Regions from separate parts of the Alkalihalophilus pseudofirmus genome, predicted to be linked through region 3. Evidence: riboswitches for the same ligand, from Rfam matches in the RefSeq annotation. Region 3 holds a riboswitch; each other region holds the start of a gene.
The links. Region 3 has a riboswitch for S-adenosylmethionine ahead of PQ478_RS01170 (methionine ABC transporter ATP-binding protein). Riboswitches for the same ligand answer to the same signal wherever they lie in the genome.
Positions count from the first base shown of each region.

Region 1: another riboswitch for S-adenosylmethionine. It lies ahead of PQ478_RS04165 (homoserine dehydrogenase); the one in region 3 lies ahead of PQ478_RS01170 (methionine ABC transporter ATP-binding protein).
Region 2: another riboswitch for S-adenosylmethionine. It lies ahead of PQ478_RS18455 (methionine ABC transporter ATP-binding protein); the one in region 3 lies ahead of PQ478_RS01170 (methionine ABC transporter ATP-binding protein).
Region 4: another riboswitch for S-adenosylmethionine. It lies ahead of PQ478_RS07515 (methionine biosynthesis PLP-dependent protein); the one in region 3 lies ahead of PQ478_RS01170 (methionine ABC transporter ATP-binding protein).

Region 1 is NZ_CP117835.1:810,259-814,409, reverse strand. Features, by position in the region: RNA gene ssrS (6S RNA) at 17-197, opposite strand; gene PQ478_RS04170 (hypothetical protein) at 338-631, shown strand; gene PQ478_RS04165 (homoserine dehydrogenase) at 660-1,877, opposite strand; SAM riboswitch class I at 1,961-2,075, opposite strand; gene aspS (aspartate--tRNA ligase) at 2,268-4,055, opposite strand; gene hisS (histidine--tRNA ligase) at 4,057-4,151, opposite strand, start outside.
Region 2 is NZ_CP117835.1:3,489,563-3,493,713, forward strand. Features, by position in the region: gene PQ478_RS18445 (MetQ/NlpA family ABC transporter substrate-binding protein) at 1-666, opposite strand, end outside; gene PQ478_RS18450 (methionine ABC transporter permease) at 680-1,348, opposite strand; gene PQ478_RS18455 (methionine ABC transporter ATP-binding protein) at 1,341-2,366, opposite strand; SAM riboswitch class I at 2,542-2,654, opposite strand; gene PQ478_RS18460 (MFS transporter) at 2,726-4,000, opposite strand; gene PQ478_RS18465 (YusG family protein) at 4,122-4,151, opposite strand, start outside.
Region 3 is NZ_CP117835.1:209,342-213,492, forward strand. Features, by position in the region: gene PQ478_RS01155 (transporter substrate-binding domain-containing protein) at 1-411, shown strand, start outside; gene PQ478_RS01160 (amino acid ABC transporter permease) at 484-1,185, shown strand; gene PQ478_RS01165 (amino acid ABC transporter ATP-binding protein) at 1,199-1,939, shown strand; SAM riboswitch class I at 2,014-2,121, shown strand; gene PQ478_RS01170 (methionine ABC transporter ATP-binding protein) at 2,264-3,277, shown strand; gene PQ478_RS01175 (methionine ABC transporter permease) at 3,267-3,932, shown strand; gene PQ478_RS01180 (MetQ/NlpA family ABC transporter substrate-binding protein) at 3,959-4,151, shown strand, end outside.
Region 4 is NZ_CP117835.1:1,446,668-1,450,818, forward strand. Features, by position in the region: gene PQ478_RS07500 (asparaginase) at 1-847, opposite strand, end outside; gene prsW (glutamic-type intramembrane protease PrsW) at 1,013-1,660, shown strand; gene PQ478_RS07510 (hypothetical protein) at 1,683-1,847, shown strand; SAM riboswitch class I at 1,929-2,031, shown strand; gene PQ478_RS07515 (methionine biosynthesis PLP-dependent protein) at 2,119-3,240, shown strand; gene PQ478_RS07520 (bifunctional homocysteine S-methyltransferase/methylenetetrahydrofolate reductase) at 3,253-4,151, shown strand, end outside.

The DNA of each region.
Region 1 (4,151 bases), 600 kb from region 3:
CCGAGTTATGTAGGATAAGAATCCCAGCTATGCCGTATTTGACTTACGTTTTGAACCTGCTCTCACAGGTGGGTGCCTAGTGTTCATTCTCTTACGTCCTTGACGTAGAAGGCATGTAATCCAACAAACAACTTATTGCTCCCTTTTCAAAAGTGTTGGCTCAAAACAATCAGTTTTTACGAACAATGTAGGACTCTTATCTTGTTGACTATAATATACCATGACAGAAAACGACATGCAAGTATTTTATCTAAATTTTCTGTTATTTATTTTTTTGTTCTTTTTTATGAGGTATGGTACGGTATGAATAAACCTATTTAGGAGGCTCCATCTATCCATGAAAAAAGCACTTGCCACTCAGCGCTGTATTGAAATCAGTCAGGAAATCGGCTGGACAGAAAAGCGCATTGTTGAAACATCATATGATATGTTCCTGTTTGAAGATAAACTAACCGTGAAAGATGATCATTACCCGATCCAATCTATTTTTGATATTTCTTACCGTAAAAAGCCAGAAAAAGATGCCATGGGCTTTTTGTATCTCCATACAAACCGCGGAGTTCGAACGTATTATATTAAAGAGGAACCCATTGCGTTGATTAATGCGTACCGTCAATTAATTCAACCATAAGCTCTCCCTCTTACGTTATACTAATTTGTTAGCTTACTTTCACTTCGTTCGCACTTGTGATTCTTTGAATATTTCCATACAGCTGATAAACCGGCTGGCTCAACTCATCTACAGCAGCATTTTTAACAATCCATGCCTCACCTTCTGAATGCGGGATGGATTCAACGATTTCAACACTATATGCTTCAGCCCAGTGCAGACATTCCCCGTAACTTGCTTGATTGACAAATACCATTGAATAGCTGCTCTCTTCTTTTGCTTCATGTTGCTCTTCTGCCACAACACGATCACCATCATAACGACTATGAAGAATAAAATCTTCTACCATACTATTCGCTGTAGCAGCCCCTCCAGCTCCTGGGCCGGCAAACGATAGTTGATCAATATCTTCCCCGTAAAGGACAACAGCATTTACGACCCCGTTGATGGATGCTAGAAGTTCATCACCAGCAACAAAGGCAGGGGACACAATACCTCTCACTTCTCCATCTTCTAGCTTTGCATCACCAATTAGTTTCACCTGACAGCCAAGTTCATTTGCTACCTCTACATGCCAATTTTCAATCTCACTTACCCCGTAACGAGTAATCTGTTCCGTGTCACTCCATTTACCAAAACAGAGTCTGCTTAAAATGATCAATTTATACCACGCATCATAGCTTTCAATATCATCAGTTGGATCACTTTCTGCATAGCCTAGCTGCTGAGCCTCAAGCAGCACATCAGCAAAGCTTCTCTCTTTTTGAATCATTTCCGTTAACATATAGTTTGTTGTTCCATTTAAAATGCCTCGAACTCGATCAATCGAAGTTGTGCTAAGGGTGGCACGCAGCGCATTTATAATAGGAATAGCACCCGCAACAGCCGCCTCATATCCATAAAAGGTGCCGCCAGCTTGTGCACAAGCTTCAAGGTCTTCCCCTCTTGATGCGATCAATTTCTTGTTCGCTGAAATAACCGGAATCCCTTGAGTAAGAAAATGTTTCGTATATGAATACGCTGGTTCAATACCTCCGATCGCTTCAAAGACAATATCATAGGAGTGATGATTTTTAAATTCATCCCAATCAGTAGTCACAAGACCTTCCTCTAAAGAAGCCCGATCTTTTTGACGATCTTTAACTAAAATCGCTTCAATTGCAAATGACTCCCCTAATTGACGTTCAATCGTTTCTCTCGTTCTATGAAAGCGGTCATACACTCCCTTACCAACTGTTCCAAAACCAAGTATTCCTATTTTAAGCATGTGCCTCTCTCCTCGTCTCATCTAAACTTGTATAATCATGAATGCAAAAAAACCTTTCCAAAAGGAAAGGTTTTCACTGCCTTCCCTTATCTTTCAGAATGAATTCATTCTGCTGAACGTAGCACCTTTGTTTGTATAGGCATACAAACCGGTTGCCGGGTTTCATCGGGTCAGTCCCTCCACCACTCTTGATAAGGATGAGATCTCCATCTCATACTGTTTCGAATTTTCTATTGAGTCTGATTATACGCATCTCAAATGAAACAGTCAATCATTTTTTCACTTATATTTTCTCTCTGTATTATTTTAAATGCTGCTCTCGTTCCTCAGGTTGTAAATAGACTTAAAAAAAGAGACTGCCCAATGATCTAGGCAGTCTCTTAGAATGCTTTATACTTCGACCTTATCCGTCTTATTACCGATGATGGATAAATTAAGGTCAATTAACTGATCAAGACTTACTTCGCTTGGTGCATTAGTTAATAAGCAGCTTGCACTTGCTGTTTTAGGGAATGCAATCGTATCACGTAAGTTTGTACGCCCTGCTAGAAGCATGATTAGACGGTCAAGTCCAAGAGCGATTCCCCCGTGCGGTGGTGTACCATATTCAAATGCTTCAAGTAAGAAGCCGAATTGTTCTTTTGCTTCTTCTTCTGAGAACCCTAGCGCTCTAAACATATGCTCTTGAATTTCACGCTCATAAATACGCTGTGAACCGCCGCCAAGTTCATAACCATTTAATACAAGGTCATAAGCCTCGGCACGAACAGATGCAGGATCTGTAGCAAGCAGGTCACGATCTGCTTTCTTAGGACTTGTGAACGGGTGGTGAAGAGCGACATAACGCTTTGCATCCTCATCATATTCAACGAGCGGGAAGTCAACAACCCATAAGAAATTAAATGCATCTTTATCAATTAAGTCGAACTCTTTACCGAACTTCAGACGAAGTGCACCAAGGCTGTCAAAGACAACTTGCGCTTTGTCTGCTGCAAAGAATAATAAATCGCCTTCTTCCCCATTCATCGCACTTAGAAGGTTCTCTGCATGTTCCCCTTCAAAGAATTTAGCAATCGGGCCTTTTAAGCCATCTGCTTCAACCTTCAGCCAAGCAAGACCTTTTGCACCATACGGCTTAACAAATTCAGTTAACGCGTCAATTTCCTTACGAGACATTTTACTTGCCCCGCCTTTAAGATTTAAGCCTTTCACAATACCGCCGCCGTTAATCGCACTTGTAAATACTTTAAAGCTTGAGTCACGGACTACATCTGAGAGCTCAATTAACTCCATTTCAAACCGTGTATCCGGCTTATCAGAGCCATAACGGTTCATTGCTTCATCATACGTCAGACGAGGCATTGGAAGGGAAACTTCTACACCTTTTGTTTCCTTTAAAACTTTTGCCATCATTTTCTCTGTCATTGAAAGAAGGTCTTCTTTATCCATAAAAGAAGTCTCAATATCAATTTGGGTGAATTCTGGCTGACGGTCTGCACGTAGGTCTTCATCACGGAAACAGCGAACCACTTGGTAGTAACGTTCAAAACCAGACACCATTAAAAGCTGCTTGAAGATTTGCGGCGACTGCGGAAGAGCATAAAATTCACCATGGTGCACGCGGCTTGGAACAAGATAGTCACGAGCTCCTTCAGGTGTACTCTTTGTAAGCATTGGTGTTTCAATTTCAAGAAATGCTTCTTCGTCTAAGAAATTACGAATTAACTTTGTTGTTTTGTGGCGTAGTTTAAATGTTTCCTGCATATCAGGACGGCGTAAATCTAAGTAACGGTAACGCAGACGCACATCCTCTGATGCATCTGTATCAGCTTCGATTTGGAATGGAAGTGATTTTGAAGCATTGAGTACTTCTACTTTTGTTACATGAATTTCGATCGTCCCTGTCTCAATCTTGTCATTTACTGTACGCGCGTCACGCGCAACGACTGTACCTTCTACTTCAAGTACGTATTCATTACGAACACGTTCTGCTGTCTCAAGTGCTTCTTTATTAACCTCTGGGCTAAAAACAACTTGAACAATGCCTGAGCGGTCTCGCAAATCAAGGAAAATAACATTTCCTAAATCACGGCGCTTTTGCACCCACCCTTTTAATTGTACGGTCTCCCCTACATGTTCACTTCTTAACTCTCCACAATGATGCGTTCTACCAATCATCTTATTTGCCTCCCTCAACTTGCTCTTTCATGTATGTGATAAAAGTATCGAGTGCAACCTCGACCTGTTCGCCTGTTTCCATATTTTTCACATTAA
Region 2 (4,151 bases), 800 kb from region 3:
TACTCCGCCCTCAAGAGCGTAGTTTGTGTTGATGACAACAGCATCACCCTCGCCGCTTTCAAATGAAGGAGCAAGCATACGAGCTTCTACTTGAGTTGAACCAAATTGTAAGTTCTTCGGATTAGATGAAATATCATCGATTGTTGCTAATTGACCTTCTTCAACATCTAGCTCAATTAAGCCTGCACGCTCAAAGATCGGCAGAATACGGCCGTGGTCACTGATTGAATCACTCATAATAATTGAGGCGCCTTCAGGAAGCTCATCAAGGCTTGAATATTCTTTAGAGTACACACCGATTGGTTCTGCATGGACTGCACCAACGCTGACAAAGTCATAGTCGTTCTCATCAATTTGCATTGCTAAATAACCAGGCGTTTGGAAATAGTTCACATCGATGTCGCCATCACGTAACGCTTGGTTTGGCAAGATGTAATCTTGGAAAACTTGGACTTGAAGGTCAATGCCTTCTTCAGCAAGCAATTCCTGTGCTGCTTCAAGGATTTCTGCATGCGGTACAGCAGAAGCACCGACTGTTAATGTCGTTGTTTCACCTTCAGCACCCTCACCAGCTTCGTTATCTGTTGTTTCTTCCTCTGCACCGCCGCATGCCACTAATGATACAGACAATGCTGCAGCTGCTACTACGCTTAAAAACTTTTTCATCTCTCTTTTCCCCCTACCGTTTATCTGTTTTATTTGTAAAATAATCACCAATCCACTGGATCACAAAAACGACCAATAGAATTGCGATTGTTGCTACCAAAGTAATCTCGCTGTTATTGCGCTGGAATCCTTCTAGGTACGCGAAATGGCCCAGACCGCCTGCACCAATGACCCCTGCCATCGCTGTATAGCTGACAAGTGCAATCGCTGTAACGGTGATTCCAGAAATAAGTGCTGGCAAGGATTCAGGAATTAAAACTTTCCGAATGATTGTCCAGTTGCTCGCTCCCATTGATTGTGACGCTTCAATAACCCCTTTATCGATCTCACGCAGGGCAATCTCCACCATACGCGCATAGAACGGGGCAGCTCCAATGATTAATGCAGGAAGCGCTGCATTTGCCCCAAGCATCGAACCTGTCAGGGCCCTTGTAAATGGAATTAATAAAACAATTAATATGATAAATGGGATTGATCTAAAAATATTAACGATAAAGCTTGCCACCACGTTAACAAGATAATTCTCCCATAGATTCCCTTTGGCTGTCAGATAAAGAACTAATCCTAAAATGAGGCCAAGTACAAATGTAGCAAAGACAGAAATAGACGTCATATAGAGCGTTTCAATCGTCGCATCCCATAAGCGGTCCCATTTCACATCAGCTAAAAATTGATCATTCATACGTGATCACCTCCACTTCCACTTTCTTGCTGCGGATAAAGGCAATCGCGCGCTCGACTTCATCAGTCTCTCCATGTAAAGCAACAAATAACGTCCCGTATGACCCTTCTTGGATCTTCGTGATCTTTCCTTGCACAATATTTACTTCAATATCAAATGAGCGAATCAGCTGCGTAATTAATGGGCTTTCCGCCTCTTCACCGACGAAGGTTAACTGAACAATTTTACCTTCAGGGTGATCTGCGAGTAATTGCTTAATCGCATCTGTCGTTTCTTCAGGCTCTGTAATTTGCTTAACAAATTCCTTCGTCATCTCTTCTTTTGGCTTACGGAATACTTCTAGCACCGGTCCCTGCTCAACTACTTTACCGGCTTCCATCACAGCCACTTGATGACAAATTTTACGAATGACGTGCATTTCATGTGTGATCAGCACGATCGTTAAGCCTAACTTTTGATTAATATCAACGAGCAAGTCCAAAATCGAATCTGTCGTCTTAGGATCTAGTGCGGATGTTGCTTCATCACATAACAGCACCTTAGGATTGTTAGCAAGCGCACGTGCAATACCGACACGCTGTTTTTGTCCGCCGCTCAATTGCGATGGATAGCTGTCTCCGCGTCCTTTAAGCCCTACTAGCTCAATTAACTCATTCACCCGTTGTTCACGTTTGGCTTTTGGCACACCTGCAATTTCAAGAGGAAACGCGATATTATCTCGCACCGTACGCGACCAAAGCAAATTAAAATGCTGGAAAATCATCCCGATTTCTTGACGGGCTTTTCTTAATTCTTTTGTTGAGAGTGCTGAAAGCTTTTTGCCAGCTACAACAACCTCTCCTTCTGTTGGACGCTCAAGCATATTTAACATACGAATTAACGTACTTTTACCTGCGCCGCTATATCCAATCACACCGAATATCTCCCCCTCGCCGATATTTAAATCAACGCCATCGACGGCATGAACGGTGCCATTCTTCGTTTCAAATCGTTTACGAATCGATCGAAGTGAAATCATTAATTACTCCCTACTTTCTCTATAAATCCCAAACCACGTTATAAGCTTTACTGAAGTTATTTAGTAAAGCATGAAAGGATGAGGATCTCCTAACTCTAACGTACGACAAACTCATACACAATAAAAAAGCCCTTCTGTTTATGATGAACAGAAAGGCGTAAATTCATTATCCCTTCTCTCATCTACCAAAGCTCATGCTTTGCAGGAATTAGCACCTTCTAGGTCAACATATGACTTAGTGGTTGCTGGGTTTCATCGGGCCAGTCCCTCCACCTCTCGCGATAAGAGATATAAAGTTGTTGTCGTTCGCTTTTACATGAATGCATCATAGCACGCGGGTTTTTTAGCTGTCAACGATTTTATGCCGAAACATTTGAAGAAGATATTTCCGTTGCTTTTTTCTCCCTAAATACTAGAAAAAAGTAGACCGAACCGATGAGATAAAGGCTTGCTGTGATCGTGAATACATACGCATACCCGTAGTAGGAACCATGAATCATTACAAGGGTAGTTGAAACAGGACCCATTACCGCCCAGCCAAGCTGGAACACCATCTGGCCCACTGAGTTAGCAAGACCTTTCATCGAGTCATCTACCTTCCGCATCATCAATGCCATCTGGATTGGATTCCCTGCATTCATTAATGCCTGCCTAAATAAGAAACCTATAACAGCAACCCACAATATTTCTGTGTAGGCAGTTAATAGAAGAAACGGCAAGGAGGACAGCTGCAAAATGACCACCGCTTTTACTTCACCCACTCTTCGCACGACACTTGGACCGATCATTAGCGCAATCGCCGTCATTGCCTGGCCTAAAGAGAGAATAATACCGACAACCGAATAACTTACATCAAAGCGGTCGGTAAAATAGAGATTCAGGTAAGGGATAACGAGACCAGATCCAAAGCCAATCAATAAGTTAGCTACAGCGAAAAGTCCGATCACTTTCAGACTGGAACGATGTGTCGTAAATAACTTCCCTAGAGAGCTTGCTCCTGTTTTCTCTTTGCGGACTTTTTGTTCCTCACGAATCTTTAAAATTGGAATTAACGCTATAAAAAATAATGCTGCCCCAAACAACAAGGTGATTCGTACACTTGTTAACATGGCGAGGCCAAATACATTATGAAATAAATCAGACATCGTCCCGCCTAATGTGTTTCCGATTACGTTTGCTACCATAATAAGAGCAAAGTTAAAGCTGAACAGGTGCACCCGTTCTTTTTCAGATGAATTTTCCGCAAGGAGTGGAATAGAAGATACTTGGATAAACGCCATAAAAAGTCCTGTCATAAAAGCAGTTGCTAATAGAAGTGTTTCAGCTGTCAGCACCCCTCTTAGTAAAAGACTGACGGCTGCAAAAACGGCTCCAAACAAGATGACTTTTTTTCGGCCGATCTTATCACTCAACAAGCCAGCAGGCAAAAGTGCAATCGCACTAGCCATAGCCTGCATCGCAATGACTCTGCCGTTGACTTGATCAACATAGCCTAACTCACGTATATAATAATTATAAATGACCATAAAAATCCCCATCCCAATATTAGCTAGGACAGAGGCTAAAAGAAACAAACGCACATTTCGATTATATGATTTAAGCTGCCTTGACCAGTCTCCCATAAGACGCGCCATATCGACCATCACCTTTTCATTATTTCGATCCCCTAAATATAATAGTCGATTTCACCCAAAATAAAAAGCCTTTCGTCAAAGTTTTCAGACGAAAAGCTTACATCATCTAACACCAGTTCTTCTAACACCAGCCCTCTTCACAGCTGTCTAC
Region 3 (4,151 bases):
GATTTAGAAGGTGTAGATGTGGCACTTGGTTCACTAACAAGTAATTATGCAATTTTTGCTGATAATATTGGGGCAAATGGAACAGCTTATGATGGTGGAACAGAGGCTATTTTACGTGATGTTATGAACGGAAATACGGATGCCTACCTAAACGATCGTTTAGTCCTGCAACGTACGCTTGATGAATTTGGTGATGACCGCCTAGTAGTGGCTGATCAAGTGAAATATCATGCAACAGAAAGTGCAATGGCTGTGTTAAAAGGGAATACTGCTCTTAAAGAGAAACTAGATGAGGCTGTACAAGAGTTAATTGAAGACGGTACAGTAGCGCGTTTGTCTGAGGAGTTTCTTGGTGAGGATGTTTCTGAGCCTGTTGATGAATCAGAAGTCGTGGGTCTAGACGGAGAATAAGCCAGGATTTGAAATACAAAGGACCTTCCTTTGTATTTCTTTTTTTGAGAACTTTAATAAAGGAGGGGTAGTATGCTTGAATGGTTTAATCAAATTCAGTGGGAGTATTTATATGACCCGGAACTTGCGATGAATTCACTTCCTTTTTTACTAGAAGGTTTAAAGGTAACGATGATTATCGCTCTATTTAGTATGGTTTTTGCCCTCATTTTAGGATTACTCTTAGGAATTGCTCGGATGTCAAAGTTCTGGTTTATCAGATGGCCTGCAAGAATTTATATTTCATTTATGAGGGGAACACCTTTACTTGTATTTATCTTTATCCTTTATTATGGTATCCCGGTACTAGGGGTTGAATTTAAGAGTGCCATTGTTGCAGGGATTGTTGGAATCAGTCTTAACTTTGCTGCTTACAATGCCGAAGTGGTTAGATCAGCCATCATGTCCGTTCCGCGTGGCCAATGGGAGGCAGCTGCTTCATTGCAAATGAGTTATATTCAAACATTAAGAAGGGTCATTATCCCGCAGGCAACACGAATTGCCTTGCCGCCTACTTTTAATATTTTTATGGACATCGTAAAAGGTACTTCCCTTGCGTCCGTTATTACTGTCCAAGAATTATTGTACAGCTCAAGACTTGTGGCTGGCCGTACGTTTGATAGTATGACGATGTATATAACAGCCGCTCTTATTTATTGGGCGGTATGTATTATTATCGGTTATTTCCAAGAAAGATTAGAGAAGAGATATAATCGTTATTTAAGTAAGCGATAAAGGAGGACTCAAAATGATTAATGTATCTAAGCTTAACAAAAAGTTTGACGAGAATACCGTTTTAGAGTCCATCGACTTTTCGGTTGAGAAGGGAGAAGTGGTTTGTTTAATAGGGCCTTCAGGTTCTGGTAAAACAACGCTTCTTCGCTGCTTAAATGTGTTAGAACTGCCTAATAGCGGTACGATCACAATAGGTGAGAAAAAAATAGAATTTGGAGCAAAGAATGTTTCCAAAAAAGATATAAGTGAGCTGCGTGCTTATAGCGGGATGGTCTTTCAAGGCTTTCATCTCTTTCCGCACAAAACGGTCATGGAAAATATCATAGAGGCTCCTTTAACCGTTAAAAAAGCTAGAAAGAATACAGTTCTTGCAGATGGTGAGAAATTGTTAAGGAAAGTAGGTATGTTTGAACATAAGGATAAGTATCCAGATGCATTATCAGGAGGGCAGCAGCAGCGTGTGGCTATAGCTAGAGCCCTAATGATGAATCCTGATGTCATGTTGTTTGATGAGCCAACTTCAGCACTAGACCCGCAGCTCGTGGGTGAAGTGTTAAGGGTGATTGAAGAACTGGCTAAAGAAGGGCAGACGATGGTAATCGTAACGCATGAAATGAATTTTGCAAAACGAGTGGCTGATAAAGTATTTTTTATGGATGGCGGATTCATAGTAGAGGAAGGTAAGGCAAGAGAGCTGCTTGAACATCCAAAAGAGGCCCGTACAAGAGAATTTTTACAGCTGTTAGGTGAATAAATCATTAACCTATTGACAATTCTTTAATCCTTTATTATGATGAAATAACTTAGAAAATTTGAATAGTTTAAAAACTCTTATCAAGAGCGACCGAGGGACAGGCCCTATGACGTCCGGCAACCTCTAAGTTTATACTTAGTCGGTGCTAAATCCTGCAGAGCTATGGCTCTGAAAGATAAGAGGTGCGATCTTAATTGTCAAACCTCTTTCTGAATAGGAAGAGGTTTTTATTTTTGTTTTTACGGAAGTGGATAAGAACTAGAACCAACGTTTTTATAAAGTTGAGTTTTCAAATAAGATTACTTAGTTTCTGAGGTGGAAATCATGATAGAGATCAAGAATGTCATCAAAGAATATAAAACAAAAAAGGGCCTGATTAAAGGTGTGGATAATGTCAGCCTTGAGATTGAAAAAGGAGAAATTTTCGGGATTGTCGGATATAGCGGGGCAGGAAAAAGCTCACTTTTACGCTGCCTTAACCTAATGGAGAAGCCAACCTCAGGGGAAATTTATGTAGATGGGGTGAACCTAGTCTCATTAAAAGCTAGTAAATTGCGAGAGGCTAGACAGAAAATAGGAATGATCTTTCAACATTTTTATCTCGCATCATCTAAAACGGTATTTGATAATGTCTTTTTCGCCTTAAAGGCTGCTGGAAAATCAAAAGCTGAAAGTGAAAAGAAAGTTCTAGAATTACTTGATTTAGTCGGCCTTTCTGATAAAACGCAGCACTACCCGAGCCAGTTAAGCGGCGGTCAAAAACAGAGAGTCGGTATTGCAAGAGCGCTGGCAAATGATCCAAAGGTTCTCCTTTGTGATGAAGCAACCTCTGCCCTTGATCCAAGCACAACCCAGTCCATCTTAAAACTGTTAAAGAGTATAAACGAAAAGCTAGGTCTTACGATTGTTCTCATCACGCATGAGATGGAAGTGGTAAAAGAGATATGTGACCGAATGGCTGTGATGGAAAACGGGAAGGTCATCGAGCTTGGAAGTGTGTATCAACTGTTTGCTAAGCCAAAAGAAAAGCTGACAAAAGAATTTATCGATGGCGTCATGCAGTTTAAGCTCCCGCAAACATTAATGAACACATGCCAAGGCACAATCATAAAAATTCATTTTCAAGGTGATGTGGCACACGAATCCGTTGTTTCTGATGTATTAAAAGGGTTTGATGTAAAAGGAAATATACTGCACGGGAAAATTGAATACATCAAAGAAGTGCCGCTCGGGGTCTTCATTATGGAACTGATAGGGGACCAAGAAGAGATTAATAAGGTTATCTCTTACTTAGATGAAAAAGCGGTCGGGGTGGAGGTGATCACGAATGACAATTGATACATTTATTCAATTGCTGCCAGAATTAAATAAAGCTTTTATTCAAACAGTCATTATGGTCGGAATCTCCCTTTCCATTGCTATTCTTGTCGGCCTTCCGGTAGGAATTCTACTATATGTCACGGATAAAGGGTTATTTTTAGAAAATATATGGATCAAAAGCATCCTTGGACTGATTGTAAACTTAATTCGCTCGATCCCATTTATTATCTTACTAGTCGCATTAATTCCATTAACACAAGCCATTGTAGGCGGTACAATTGGGCCGGTGGCAGCCTCTGTTTCTTTATCAGTAGCAGCGATTCCTTTCTTTGCAAGATTAGTAGAATCATCGATGCGGAAAATTGATAAGGGGGTAGTTGAAGCGGCTATATCAGTCGGAGCAAGCCCTTGGCTGATTATTAAAGATATTTTATTAACTGAAGCAAAACCAGGAATCGTACAAGGAATTACAATTACAACCATCAGTCTTATCGGATACTCTGCTATGGCCGGGGTTGTCGGCGGCGGCGGGATTGGTGACTTAGCCATTCGTTTTGGCTACTACCGTTATGATGAGGCTGTGATGTTTACAACCATTATCATTTTAATTGTGCTCGTCCAGGTTATCCAATACACGGGTGACTTGATTGCAAAAACAATAGATAAGAGATGAAAATAGGAGAAAAGGGGAGATAAAAGATGAAAAAATTAAAAACGGTATTACTATCAGCATTATTAGTAGGAGCACTAGCAGCGTGTGGTTCGGGGGAAACAGAGGAAACATCAGCTGCAGGGGAAGATAAATCAAAAATCACATTTGGATCAACTGCCGGTCCATACAGTGATATGGTAAGTAAAGCCATCAAGCCTGTGTTAGAAGAAAAAGGATATG
Region 4 (4,151 bases), 1.2 Mb from region 3:
GCGTTCTTCCGCCTCCGTCGTAACCATATGTATCCTGTACGACTCCGCTGTAACATCTTGATACTAATACAACAGGGATTTGTTTTTTTATTAAACGGTCTAATGCAGGCATGATGGCCGGTGGCACGTTCCCTTGTCCAAAAGCTTCAATGACCAGGCCGTTAATTCCTGCATCAGCTACTGCATCAACAATATCAGCTTCCATCCCGGCGTACGTTTTAAGCAGTGAGACTTTCTTTGTTAGGGAATCAACTGGGTGGCATTCCCTATGCGATAATGTATGATGGAAGTTTACCCCTCGTTTAGTGACAATTCCAATCGGGCCGTATTGAGGGCTTTGAAAGGTGGCAATGTTAGAACTATGTGTTTTCGTTACGTTTTTAGCTGTATGAATTTCATCGTTTAAAACAACGAGCACACCTTTACCGTAGGCTTCGTCACTTGCTGCGGTTTTTACAGCAGAAATGAGGTTGTGAGGACCATCTGATCCTAGTTCATTGCTTGAGCGCATAGCGCCGGTTACCACAACTGGGTTTTCGATGTTTAAGACAAGATCAAGTAAATAAGCCGTCTCTTCTAGCGTATCCGTACCATGTGTCACTACAATTCCATCGAGCGAATCATTTTGTACTCTTTCTTTTAATCGTTTGGCCAGATCGACCATTAGAGAAGGAGTCATATGAGGCGACGGAATGTTCAAGTAATCATCTACGACAACAGAGGCGATGCTTGAAAGGGATTCAATTGTGGAATATAATGGATTTACTAGATTGGGGGTAACCGCACCATGTTCATCCTCTTGCATAGCGATGGTTCCGCCAGTATGTAACACAAGTATCTTTTTCATCTTTCATGCTCCTTTTTATCGTTCGAGAATGACTCTCTTGATGTTATGTACGTATTTTACCATACTTTTCATACCTCACTCATTAGAATTACCATCTAATTTTGTATAAATACTATTTGTATGATTAATAAATGATTGCACAGTATAAGAAAGGTAGGCTCTACATTGTTTGCCCTATTAACAGCTGCTATTGCACCAGGAATGGCGTTACTATCTTATTTTTATTTGAGAAATGAATATGAATCAACTGTCAATGCCTTAGTGTTTAGAACCTTTATTATTGGACTTATCCTTGTTTTCCCTGTTATGGTGTTGCAGTACGCCTTTACAGCTGAGGGTTTATTACAGGCTGGTCTAAGTCAAGCATTTATTTTGTATGGATTTTTTGAGGAGTTTTTCAAATGGTTCATGCTCTATTTTTTTGCATATCAATATGGACAAATGAAACGTCGTTATGATGGAATTGTCTACGGTGTGTCTTTATCACTAGGGTTTGCATCGATGGAAAATGTGTTCTATATTCTAGCTCACGGACTAGAGACTGCGGTAGGTCGTGCTCTGCTTCCTGTATCAAGCCATGCATTATATGGGGTGATTATGGGCTATTATCTAGGCAGAGCCAAGATGGAGAACACCAAAAGAAAGCAGTTTCTATTACTATCCTTATTGATCCCGGTCCTGCTTCATGGAGTCTATGATTTCATTTTGCTGACATTTGATATGTACTTTTTAATCGGACTGGTACCTTTTATGGTCGGCCTTTGGATCTTAGCGTTAAATAAGGTAAAATGGGCTAATAAGCTTGATCATTAAAATGTAGAAAGGGGAATGAAAGATGGTAGGAGAACGTTATCGAGTAATCATTCGTTGCCCGAAATGCGGGGAAAAATATATTCTACGTGGCAAAGAAAATGATCACGGTGAATATGAGACGGGCTTTAAACAATGTGTGTGCGGAAATAATGATGACCTTCACGTGGATGCGACACCTGAATCTTAAAAAACACTTGCAATTACTCGTGAGATAGTGTAACTTAGGTTCAACGTAGAAAGTTTATTTAGAAATTTCATAAAACATGAATTCTTATCAAGAGAGACGGAGGGAATGGCCCGATGAAGTCTCAGCAACCAGCCATTATTGGTCAGGTGCTAATTCCACCAAGCTGAAGCTTGGAAGATAAGAAGAGGCTAGCATTTAACAGACACCTTCTTCTTATTTATTTAAGGAAGGTGTCTTTTTTAGTTATTAGGAGGAATCGGGAGGAGAAACCATGACAAAAGAGAGATATAAAACAGAGGTTGTTCAGATTGGAAATAGAGGACGCGAGCATACTGGAGCTGTTAATACGCCTATTTACTTATCAACAGCCTACAGACATACTGGTATTGGAGAATCAACAGGATATGATTATGCAAGAACGGGCAATCCGACACGTGAAGTTTTAGAAGATGCGATTGCGTCCCTTGAAGAAGGAGATCAAGGATTTGCATGCAGCTCTGGAATGGCTGCAATTCAAACAGTCTTTTCGTTATTTGAGTCGGGGGATGAAATTTTAGCATCTAAAGATTTATATGGCGGGACATATCGACTGTTTGAAGAAGGATGGAGCAGATGGGGCCTTCATTTCTCTTATGTTGACCCGAGGGACTTAGCTCAAGTAGAAGCGGCTGTCAATGAAAAAACAAAAGCACTGTTTATAGAGACTCCAACGAATCCTTTGATGCAAGAAGCCTGTATTAAGTCACTTGCAGCTATTTGTCAAAAACAACAGCTATTATTGATCGTTGATAACACGTTCTACACTCCTTTATTACAACAGCCGCTTGTAGAAGGTGCTGATATCGTTGTTCATAGTGCATCCAAATATCTAGGAGGGCACAATGATGTAATCGCAGGTCTCGTCGTCTCAAAAGGCAAAGAATTATCTGAGCGAATTGGATATTATCATAATGGAATTGGCGCAACACTCGGTGCTTTTGACTCATGGCTTTTAATTCGTGGGATGAAGACTCTAGCCCTCCGTATGGAAAAGCACGAAGAGAATGCGAAAGCTGTCGTTCAATATTTAGAAGAAAATGAGCATGTTACAGATGTATTATATCCAGGGCGCGGCGGAATGGTATCGTTTCGTATTCAAGACGAGGAATGGGTGAATCCGCTCTTGCAGCAATTAAAACTGATTTCCTTTGCAGAGAGCCTAGGCGGTGTGGAAAGTTTAATGACCTATCCAGCAACCCAAACACATGCAGATATTCCAGAAGACGTGAGGGTTGAAAATGGCGTCTGTAATCGACTTCTTCGTTTTTCAGTAGGGATTGAGAGAGCAGAAGATCTTATAAATGATTTAGAGCAAGCCATTACGTATGCAGCTAAATCGAAATCAAATGTGTAAGGGGGTGTCCGCATGACTTTTATAGAAAAAATGAAAAATGAAGTATTAGTTGGAGACGGTGCAATGGGGACTCTTCTTTATGAACAAGGGATTTCCAAATGCTTTGAGGAGCTGAATCTATCAGACCCAAATAGAATTATAGATGCACATAAACAATATATCGAAGCAGGTGCTGTAATCATTCAAACGAATACGTACGCTGCCAATCGCTTAAAACTGGAGAAATATGGCCTCGGTGAAAAGGTTAGAATCATTAATCAAGAAGCAGTAAAGCTTGCAAGAGAAGCTGGCCCTAATGGCATATTTATTGTCGGAACAGTCGGTGGATTGCAAAATTTCCATCAAGAGGAATGGACGAAAGAAGAAGTTCTAGAGGCATTAGAAGAACAAATTGAGGCCTTGCTTGCATCAAATGTAGACGGTATATTGTTAGAAACTTTTTATGACTTAGATGAACTGTTAGGAGCAATTAATATCGTTCGGAACCAATCGGAGCTCCCTATAATTGCTAATGTTTCACTAGGTGAAATCGGGGTGCTTCATGGCGGGGTTTCTCTTAAAGAAGCAATTGGCAAGCTAGAGAATGCAGGAGCAGATGTTGTAGGGGTAAACTGCAGAATGGGTCCAAGCCACATGCTTCGTTCATTAGAAGATGTGCCGCTGCCAAAGCGTGCGTATTTGTCCGTTTATCCAAATGCCAGCTTGCCTGAATATCAAGACGGAAGATTGTTTTATCATTCAAATCCTGAATATTTCGAGAGTATGGGTGAGCAGTTTGTGAATCAAGGGGTACGCCTTCTTGGCGGCTGCTGTGGTACGACTCCCGAGCACATTAGAGCCTTTAGTCAAGTAGCAGAGCGTAGAACACCTGTGGAGGAGAAATGGGTTACGCCTTCTTTGGAAAAAGTTAC